DNA from 4 places in the Streptomyces sp. GLSS-08 genome. Region 4 is predicted to be linked to each of the others. Evidence: riboswitches for the same ligand, from Rfam matches in the RefSeq annotation. Region 4 holds a riboswitch; each other region holds the start of a gene.

What was found. A riboswitch is a leader RNA that binds a small molecule or an ion and turns the genes downstream of it on or off. The one in region 4 is predicted to bind cobalamin.
Region 1: another riboswitch for cobalamin. It lies ahead of nicT (Nickel transporter NicT); the one in region 4 lies ahead of AC0ZLC_RS14440 (ribonucleoside-diphosphate reductase subunit alpha).
Region 2: another riboswitch for cobalamin. It lies ahead of AC0ZLC_RS07255 (CbtB domain-containing protein); the one in region 4 lies ahead of AC0ZLC_RS14440 (ribonucleoside-diphosphate reductase subunit alpha).
Region 3: another riboswitch for cobalamin. It lies ahead of AC0ZLC_RS27130 (cobalamin biosynthesis protein); the one in region 4 lies ahead of AC0ZLC_RS14440 (ribonucleoside-diphosphate reductase subunit alpha).

Annotation. Positions count from the first base shown of each region.
Region 1 covers NZ_JBWJAQ010000001.1:477,958-480,146, reverse strand. Annotated here, with positions in the region: gene AC0ZLC_RS01880 (TetR family transcriptional regulator) at 1-23, opposite strand, end outside; gene nicT (Nickel transporter NicT) at 189-1,280, opposite strand; cobalamin riboswitch at 1,309-1,547, opposite strand; gene AC0ZLC_RS01870 (ArsR/SmtB family transcription factor) at 1,627-1,986, shown strand; gene AC0ZLC_RS01865 (cell division protein SepF) at 2,121-2,189, shown strand, end outside.
Region 2 covers NZ_JBWJAQ010000003.1:386,382-388,570, forward strand. Annotated here, with positions in the region: gene AC0ZLC_RS07245 (four-helix bundle copper-binding protein) at 1-171, shown strand, start outside; gene AC0ZLC_RS07250 (histidine phosphatase family protein) at 355-966, opposite strand; cobalamin riboswitch at 1,092-1,252, shown strand; gene AC0ZLC_RS07255 (CbtB domain-containing protein) at 1,290-1,511, shown strand; gene AC0ZLC_RS07260 (CbtA family protein) at 1,537-2,189, shown strand, end outside.
Region 3 covers NZ_JBWJAQ010000018.1:68,162-70,350, reverse strand. Annotated here, with positions in the region: gene AC0ZLC_RS27140 (inorganic phosphate transporter) at 1-345, shown strand, start outside; gene AC0ZLC_RS27135 (hypothetical protein) at 358-579, shown strand; cobalamin riboswitch at 719-859, shown strand; gene AC0ZLC_RS27130 (cobalamin biosynthesis protein) at 967-1,920, shown strand; gene AC0ZLC_RS27125 (cobyric acid synthase) at 1,917-2,189, shown strand, end outside.
Region 4 covers NZ_JBWJAQ010000007.1:87,062-89,250, reverse strand. Annotated here, with positions in the region: gene AC0ZLC_RS14440 (ribonucleoside-diphosphate reductase subunit alpha) at 1-1,154, opposite strand, end outside; cobalamin riboswitch at 1,283-1,441, opposite strand; partial or broken gene AC0ZLC_RS14435 (GNAT family N-acetyltransferase) at 1,506-1,676, opposite strand; gene mctP (monocarboxylate uptake permease MctP) at 1,767-2,189, opposite strand, start outside.

The sequences.
Region 1 (2,189 bases), on a different contig from region 4:
GCCTCGACCAGCGCGTCGCGCATCGGGGGTTTCGGGGCGCCCGTCCCGGCCGACGGGCTCCGGCGGGGAGTCTCACTCATGCGGGGAAACTAGCATCGGAGATCACGTATGACACTCAGTGCCCGCAGGAGGGGACTGAGTGTCATATCGACGGGTGTTCCCGGAGGGCGTCGCCCTCGTCCCCGGCGTCAGCCCCCGTCCGCCGGGCGCACCGCCCACCGCTGCTCGACCCTGGCCAGCCGCCAGTAGGCGAGCGCGGCGGCCCACACGACCACGAACAGACCGACGATGATGAAACCCACGTTGTCGAGGTCGAGACCGGCGATCCAGCCCGTGACCGCGTCCCGCAGGTCGAGCCGGTCGTGCAGGACGCCGACCAGTTCGATCGTGCCGATCAGGAACGCCACCGCGATCGACAGACCGGTGATGGTGAGGTTGTAGAACACCTTGCGCACGGGATTCGAGAAGGCCCACTGGTAGGCGAAGTTCATGAACGTGCCGTCGAGCGTGTCGAACAGGCTCATGCCCGCCGCGAACAGCAGCGGCAGGCACAGGATCGCGTACCAGGGCAGCCCCGCCGCGGCGCCGCTGCCCGCCATCACCATCAGCGTGACCTCCGTCGCGGTGTCGAAGCCGAGGCCGAAGAGGAAACCCAGCGGGAACATCTGCCCCGGGCGGCTGATGGACTTGGTGAAGCGGTCGAGGATCCGGTTCATGAACCCCCTGGAGTCCAGGTGTCCTTCGAGTTCCTTCTCGTCGTACGTCCCCGCCCGCATCGCGCGAAAGACCCGCAGGATGCCCATCAGGGCCACGAGGTTGAGCGCGGCGATGAGGTAGAGGAACACGCCCGAGACGGTCGTACCCATGACGCCGAGCACCTGGTGCGTGCTCGACCCCTCGTTCATGATCCGCCCGGCCAGCTGGGTGCCGCCCGCGATGAGCGCCGCGAGGAGGACCACGACGCTGGAGTGGCCGAGCGCGAACCAGAACCCCACCGACACCGGCCGCTTGCCGTCGGCCATCAGCTTGCGCGTCGTGTTGTCGATGGCCGCTATGTGGTCGGCGTCGAAGGCGTGCCGCATGCCGAGCGTGTACGCGGTCACGCCGAGGCCGATGCCGAACGCCTTCGAACCGACCTCGTAGTGCGCCGGCACGACCAGCAGGAAGAGCACCCCGAACGCGACGACGTGCAGGGCGGCGATCACCGCCAGCAGGCCGGCGGTACGGACGGTGTCCTCGCGTCGCCATCGGAAGGCGGCGGGCCCGGTGGGCAGGGTCATGCGGTCACGCTCCAGCACCTCGTGGATCACTTCGTGAGATGCCGTGGCCGGTCTCCTGGCTCGCGGGTACCTCCCGCACGAGCCGAAGCCGGGCGTGGCGGAGGGTCGACGCGCCCGCCCCTGCCTTCCCGGCCGTCCGGCCAGTGGCGCCGCCCTGGAGCGGCACGGGACGGGAACTCCCCGATCACAGTGGCGAGGGCCGCTCCGGACTGGGCCCCTGAAAGGCTGTCACCGGTCTTCCCGAACACCACGGCCCGCCAACCCTAGGTGCCGCCCGTCGACCGCTGCAAGCCTGCACAGTTGCGCAGGTATCGAAGATCACAGTGCCGCCTGGAAGAATGCCGTCATGCATCTCGTCCCCGCCGACCGTGCCGACCGGCGCACCATCGACGGCCACCGGGTCTGCGACGCCGCCGCCGCCATCGGCGAGCCCGCGGCCGTACGCGCCTGGGCCGACCGCTTCTCGCTGCTCGCCGACCCCGGCAGGCTGGCGCTCCTGCTGGCGCTGCACCGGGCCGGGCCCCTGGCGGTGTCCGACCTGGCGATCGCGACCGGCATGAACGACCCCGCCGTGTCGCAGGCGTTGCGCCTGCTGCGGACGGCCGAGGTCGTCGTCGGCGAGCGGGAGGGACGCGTCGTGCGCTACCGCTTGATCGACGGTCCGGTCGTTGCGCTGCTGGCGCACTGCGGCACGGACATCGCCTGATTTTGGACGTGCTTCCGCGAGCCGTACCGCAAGGAGAGCTGTCGCGGACCGTGTCGCTGTTCGGCCGAACGGGTGACCATGGGTAAGAATTGCCTGGTGCAGACAACCATGGCGAGCCAGGGCGGGGATGGCCAGTGAACAGCCACGACGTCACCGATGAACAGTGGGAAGGGCTCGCCCAGGTCGTTCCGTTGCGCGGCCGG
Region 2 (2,189 bases), on a different contig from region 4:
GAGCAGTCGGGCCTGGACGAGGCGGGCATGCGCGTCCAGCTGGAGTGGTGCCGGGACGTCTGCCTGGAGTGCGCCGACGTCTTCGACGACCACCCCGGTGCGCAGGGCAGTGCGAAGGCCTGCCGTGAGTGCGCCCAGGCCTGCATGGACTTCATGGCCACGCTCCGCTGAGGCGGGCCGCCACCCCGTCGGCACGCCGCCGGCACCGGGGGCACCCCGGGCGGCCCGGGGTGCCCGGGCGCCGACGGTACCGGCGGCCTGCCGCCGGGCACCACATCGGTGCGGGTCCCGGTCCGCGTCAGGCGGGCGCGGGTGCCGGTCCGCGTCACGCGGGCGCTGGTCTTCGGTCCGCGTCTACCGGTGCGCTTCCCGGTCCGCGCCACACCGGTCCGCGTCCCGGTCCGGCAGCGGGCGTCCGGCGCGCACGTTCCAGCGGTTCGAGCGCCCGCTGAGCTCCGTGGCGGTCAGCGGCGGTACGTCGATCCGCCAGAACGCGGACTCCGGCGCCCCGAGAGCCCGTACCAGCGCGGCCCGTACGACCTCCGGCTCCACGACGGCGACGACGCGCCCCGCGTGCTCCGCGGCCCTGTCCAGCCGACGGGCGACCCGGTCGCAGAAGTCCCGCACCGACTCCCCGCCGTGCGGAGCGGACCCCGGGTCCGCCAGCCAGCGCGCGACCGCGTCCGGTTCCTTCGCGCCCACCTCGTCCAGCGTCGCGCCGCGCCAGCGGCCCACGTCGAGACCGGCGAGCTCCGCCACCTCGACCGCGTCAAGACCGAGCGCGCCGGCGGTGTCCCGGCAGCGCACGCTGGGGGAGACCCACCGCTCACCCGCGGCCGTGAACATGTCCGCGGCAGTCCGGGCGAGCCGCAGTCCGCCGGTGTCCGCGGGACAGCCGTCGTCGAAGCGGGCCTCGCGGAGCGCCGCGCTCGACGCTGCTGAGATCAAGGTCACTCGGGTCGTCATGGATCCGCTCTCGTGATCGAAATGCCGCCGCGCCCGCAGCCGAACGCCGTGTGCAGAGCGGGAGTTGGCCGTGGTCCTGAACCCCGGGGCGCACGCTGTGCCTCCCGTGCGCCCTTGGCCGGGCCTCCGCTTCGCGGTACGGTCTCGACGATATTGACGACGGTACGGCGGAAGCCCGGTGAGAATCCGGCACGGTCGCGCCACTGTAAGCCCCGCAACAGCCGCTCCCGCCAGGGGTGGTGAAGGCAGGGCAAGTCAGACCCGCAGCCGTCGTCCTGTGCACCACCACGATGGGACGCGAGTTCCCCAGGAGGTCCTGCCACATGGCGCAGTCCGTCGCTCAGCCGACCGCCACTCCCACCGCCGTTCCCGCCAAGCTGCCGATCGGCGCGATCGCTCCCTGGGCGGTCTTCTTCGGCATCCTGATGCTGGTCCTGCTCTACTTCGTCGGCGCCGAACAGGGCGCCACCGCGCTCGTCTCGGGCGAGAACGTGCACGAGTGGGTGCACGACGCCCGCCATCTGCTCGGCTTCCCCTGCCACTGACGGCGACGAGGAAGCGTACGAGCCGATGAACTCAGCAACAGTCAGAAACCTCCTGGTGCGCGGCATGCTGGCGGGTCTCGCCGCCGGCCTGCTCGCCCTCGCCGTCGCGTACTTCCTCGGTGAGTCCCGCGTGGACGCGGCGATCGCGTACGAGGAATCGCACGCGCACCACCACGAACACGGCGTGGAGACGGTGACCCGCACCATGCAGTCCACCGGTGGCCTGGCCACCGGCGTCCTCGTCTACGGCATCGCCTTCGGCGGCATCGCCGCTCTCGCGTACTGCTTCGCCCTCGGACGGATCGGCCGCTTCGGGCCCCGGGCGAGTGCGCTGCTGCTGTCGACGGCGGGCCTGGTCGCGGTCTACGTCGTGCCGTTCCTCAAGTACCCGGCCAACCCGCCGTCCGTCGGCGACGCCGACACCATCGGCAAGCGGACGACGCTGTACTTCCTCATGGTCCTGCTCAGCGTGCTGCTTGCCGTCGCGACCGTGATCCTGGGCAAGCGCCTCGCACCGCGGCTGGGCAACTGGAACGCGACGCTGGCCGCCGGGGCGTTCTTCGTCGTCGCCGTCGCTCTTGCGTACGCGTTCCTCCCGGCGGTCGACGAGGTGCCGAGGGACTTCTCGGGCACCCTGCTGTGGCAGTTCCGGCTCGCGGCACTGGCGATCCAGCTGAC
Region 3 (2,189 bases), on a different contig from region 4:
AGCCGCATGTTCATCGCGTGGGGCCTGACCCTGCCGGCCGCCGGACTCGTCGGCGCCGGTGCCGAGTTCCTCACCCAGCAGGGCACCTGGGGCATCGTCACCACGGGCGTGCTGCTCGTGGCCGGCGCCGGTGTCATCTGGACGCTCTCGCGCCGCCAGCCGGTCACCATGGCCAACGTCAACGACGGCCAGGCCGAGCCCGCGGGCGTCGTGACCGCCGCGATCGCCGCGGTCACCCCGCCGCCGGCCGGCCCGGTCGCCACGGCCGACATCGGTCTGACGGCCACCATCCCGGCCCCGGACGCCGGCACCCCCACCGAGCCCACCCGCCCGGCCACGGTCTAAGGAACGAACAGCATGAACATCGACTGGGCAGCCCTCGGCTCCGTCTTCGGAGCCAGCCTCGTGGTCACCGTGGCCCTCGTCGGCCTCTTCACCCTCGGCATCGTCGGCCTCTCCAAGCGCGAGTCCGGGGCCACGCAGGGCGGTTCCGCCGCCCTCGCGGTGACCGGCGCGTACGCCTGCTTCGCCGCGTGCGCGGCGGCGGTGGCGTACGGCATCTACCTGATCGTCGCCTGACGACCGGGCTGAAACCCGACAAAAACCGAACAACGCGGCATCACTTCACGTGGGGTGCGGGACGGAACACCGTCCCGCACCCCACCTGCGTGTGGGGCTTCGCACACTCTCCCTTCGCAGGTCAACAGCAAGTTGACGGCTGTTCTGACCCCGTGGTGGACTGCCGGAGCCAACTACGGCGGCAGGAGAGGAAGCCGGTGCGAATCCGGCGCGGTCCCGCCACTGTCACCGGGGAAGAACGCCCCCGGGAGCCAGGAACTCTCACCGCCGGTCTCTTCGAACCAGGGCGCGGACACCCTGAGTGAGGACATATCGCCATGCGCGGCTGCCCGTTGCGGGTCCTGACGAGTACGAGGGTGCTGCCGCACCCCACAGCGGGCTGAGCCCGTGCGTGCCGATCGCGTCTTCGCGTACGGCGCCACCGCCGGCCTCCTCGGCGACCTGCTCCTCGGCGACCCCCGCCGCGGGCACCCGGTCGCCGCGTTCGGGCGGGCCGCGGGCGCCGTGGAACGGGTGCTGTGGCGCGACCACCGCGGATGGGGCGCGCTGCACACCGCGGTGTGCGCCGGTGGCGCCGCCGCTCTCGCGGCCCTCGCGAGCCACCGCGTGCACACTTCCCCCGCCGCCTCCGTCGCGCTGACCGCCGCCGCCACCTGGGCCGTCGTCGGGGGCACCTCCCTCGGCCGGGAGGCCAGGACCGTCGGCGGTGCGCTGGCCGCCGGCGACGTCGACGCCGCCCGCGAGCGGCTGCCCCACCTGTGCGGGCGGGATCCGCAGGCGCTGGACACCGACGGGATCGCCCGGGCCGTGGTCGAGTCCGTCGCCGAGAACACCTCCGACGCCGTCGTGGGCGCCCTGGTCTGGGGCGCCGTCGGCGGTGTGCCCGGGCTCGTCGCCTTCCGGGCCGTGAACACGCTGGACGCGATGGTCGGGCACAGGTCCGCCAGGTACCGCCGCTACGGGTGGGCCTCCGCACGGCTCGACGACGTCGCCGGCTGGCCGGGGGCCCGGCTGACCGCCGTACTCGCGGCCGTCGCGGGCGGCGATCCGCGCGGTGCCGTGCGCGCCTGGCGTGCCGACGCCGCCAGGCACCCGAGCCCCAACGCCGGTCCCGTGGAGGCCTCCTTCGCGGGGGCGCTGGGCGTACGGCTGGGCGGGACCCTCTCGTACGGAGGGCGGGTCGAGCACCGGCCCGTGCTGAACGGCGACGGGCGGGCCGTGTCCGTCCGCGACATCGAGCGGGCCGTACGGCTGTCCCGGCGGGTGAGCGGGCTCGCGCTGGGCGTGTGCGTCGCCGGGCGGCTGCTCGCGCAGGGACTCACGAAGGGGCGTACCCGATGAGCGGCGGACTGCTGATCGCCGGCACCACCTCCGACGCCGGCAAGAGCGTCGTGACCGCCGGGATCTGCCGGTGGCTGGTGCGCCAGGGCGTGAAGGTGGCGCCCTTCAAGGCGCAGAACATGTCCCTCAACTCGTTCGTCACGCGCGAGGGGGCGGAGATCGGGCGGGCGCAGGCCATGCAGGCGCAGGCCGCCCGCGTGGAGCCGACCGCGCTGATGAACCCGGTGCTGCTCAAGCCGGGGAGCGACCGCAGCAGCCAGGTCGTGCTC
Region 4 (2,189 bases):
GCCAGCCCCGCCTCCTCGGCCCTGCGGTACGCGGCGTCGAACTCCTCGCCCCACAGGTCGACCAGCTCGGGCACGTCGGACGGCGAGAACAGCGACCAGACGCCGTTCGCGTCGACCCGGCGCATGAACTCGTCGGGGATCCAGTGCGCGAGGTTGAGGTTGTGCGTACGGCGGGCGTCCTCCCCGGTGTTGTCGCGCAGTTCCAGGAACTCCTCGATGTCGGAGTGCCAGGTCTCCAGGTAGACCGCGGCGGCACCCTTGCGCCGGCCGCCCTGGTTCACCGCGGCGACCGAGGCGTCCAGCGTCTTCAGGAACGGCACGATGCCGTTGGAGTGCCCGTTCGTGCCGCGGATCAGCGAACCGCGGGAACGGATGCGGGAGTAGGACAGACCGATGCCGCCGGCGTGCTTGGAGAGGCGGGCCACCTGGTGGTAGCGGTCGTAGAGGGAGTCCAGCTCGTCCAGCGGGGAGTCGAGGAGGTAGCAGGACGACATCTGCGGGTGTCGGGTGCCGGAGTTGAACAGCGTGGGGGAGGAGGGCAGGTAGTCGAGCCGGCTCATCAGACCGTAGAGCGCGGCCACTTCGTCGACGGCGCGGGAGGTGTCGTCCTCGGCGAGACCGGAGGCGACGCGCAGCATGAAGAACTGCGGGGTCTCGATCACGCGCCGGGTGATCGGGTGCCGGAGCAGATAGCGGCTGTGCAGGGTGCGCAGGCCGAAGTAGCCGAAGCGGTCGTCGCCCGCGACGTCGACGAGCGCGTCGAGACGTGCCGCGTGCAGGCGGACGAACTCGGCGGTGCGGTCGGCGATCAGTCCCTCCCGGTGCCCGACGGCGACGGAGCCGGAGAAGGACGTGACGCCCTGCGAGGCGGCCTCGGCGGCGATGCTGATCGTCAGCAGCCGCGCGGCCAGGCGTGAGTAGACCGGGTCCTCGGAGATGAGTCCCGCCGCGGCCTCGGTGGCCAGTTCGCGCAGTTCCGCCTCGTCCGCCCGCGCGGACCGGCCGCGCAGCGCGGCGGCGGCGACCCGGCCGGGGTCGGCGTCGGGGAGGTCGGCGGTGAGGTCGGTCAGGGTCCGCAACAGTGCGGCACCGGGACCGTCCGGCTGGGCCGATGTCGCGGGCGGTGTCGCCGGATCGGCTGGCGCGATGGTCACGTGGGGCTCTCCCTCGCTCGGCACGGGGCCTTCGGGAGGGCAGCGGGGCACACGTCGTCCCGCACGGGTACGCGTGCGTCCACCGGCCCATTCCACGAGGCCCGGACGTCTGGGCACCCGGACCGGACGGACCGGGCGCACTGCCGGCAGGTCCTCGGACTGACCGTGTGCGCGAACACGCACAAGTACACCGTTGCGGGACAGTTCCGGATTCGCACCGGATTCCCCTGCGGCGACAGCGAGCATGAGCATACATCTTGTGCCGGGCCGCCGATGCGCCCCCACATGTTGTGTCGTGTCGGCTCCGGAGGGTGGCAGTCGGCAGGGAGGCCGCCGTCGGCACCGCCGCTGTCAGAGCGTCAGCTCGTACGTCGGCAGCAGGATGTCGTCGAGGTCCGGGACCGGGTTCCAGTCGCGCGCGGGGGCTCGGGTGAAACCGAGCCGCTCGTGGACGCGGTGGGCGCGCATGGTGCGCTGGGTGGAGAGCACGACGCGGAAACACCCCTCAGTGGCCCGTGTCCGATGAGGATGTCCATGCGGCCGAGTCTGCCGGAAACGGACGACGACGGGCCGCCGGTTCACCCCGGCGGCCCGTCGTCCGACGCGCGGGACTCAGTGGGCGATGTCTGCCGTGGCCTTCGGGAGTTCCGTGGGGACGCCCGGGTCCCCGGCGTCCGCCGTGTAGTCCGCGGGCGACGTCTCGTCCACACCGTCGGGGGCCTTCGCCGCGCGCAGGACGAAGGTCAGCACCACCGTCACCACGACGTTCAGCACGAAGGCCGTCAGACCGATGTAGCCGATCTCCCCGATGCCGGGGATCTCCTTGGAGCTGCCGCCGAAGTGCTTCTGCGTCGGGGAGGCGACCCCGTACGCGGCGAGGGTGCCGTAGGCCATGCCGACCGCCCAGCCCGCGAGGAGCGCCCAGCGGTGGAACCACCGGGTGAACAGGCCGCCGACGAGCGCCGGGAAGGTCTGCAGGATCCAGATGCCGCCCAGCAGCTGGAAGTTGATCGCGACGGTCTTGTCCATGGTGAG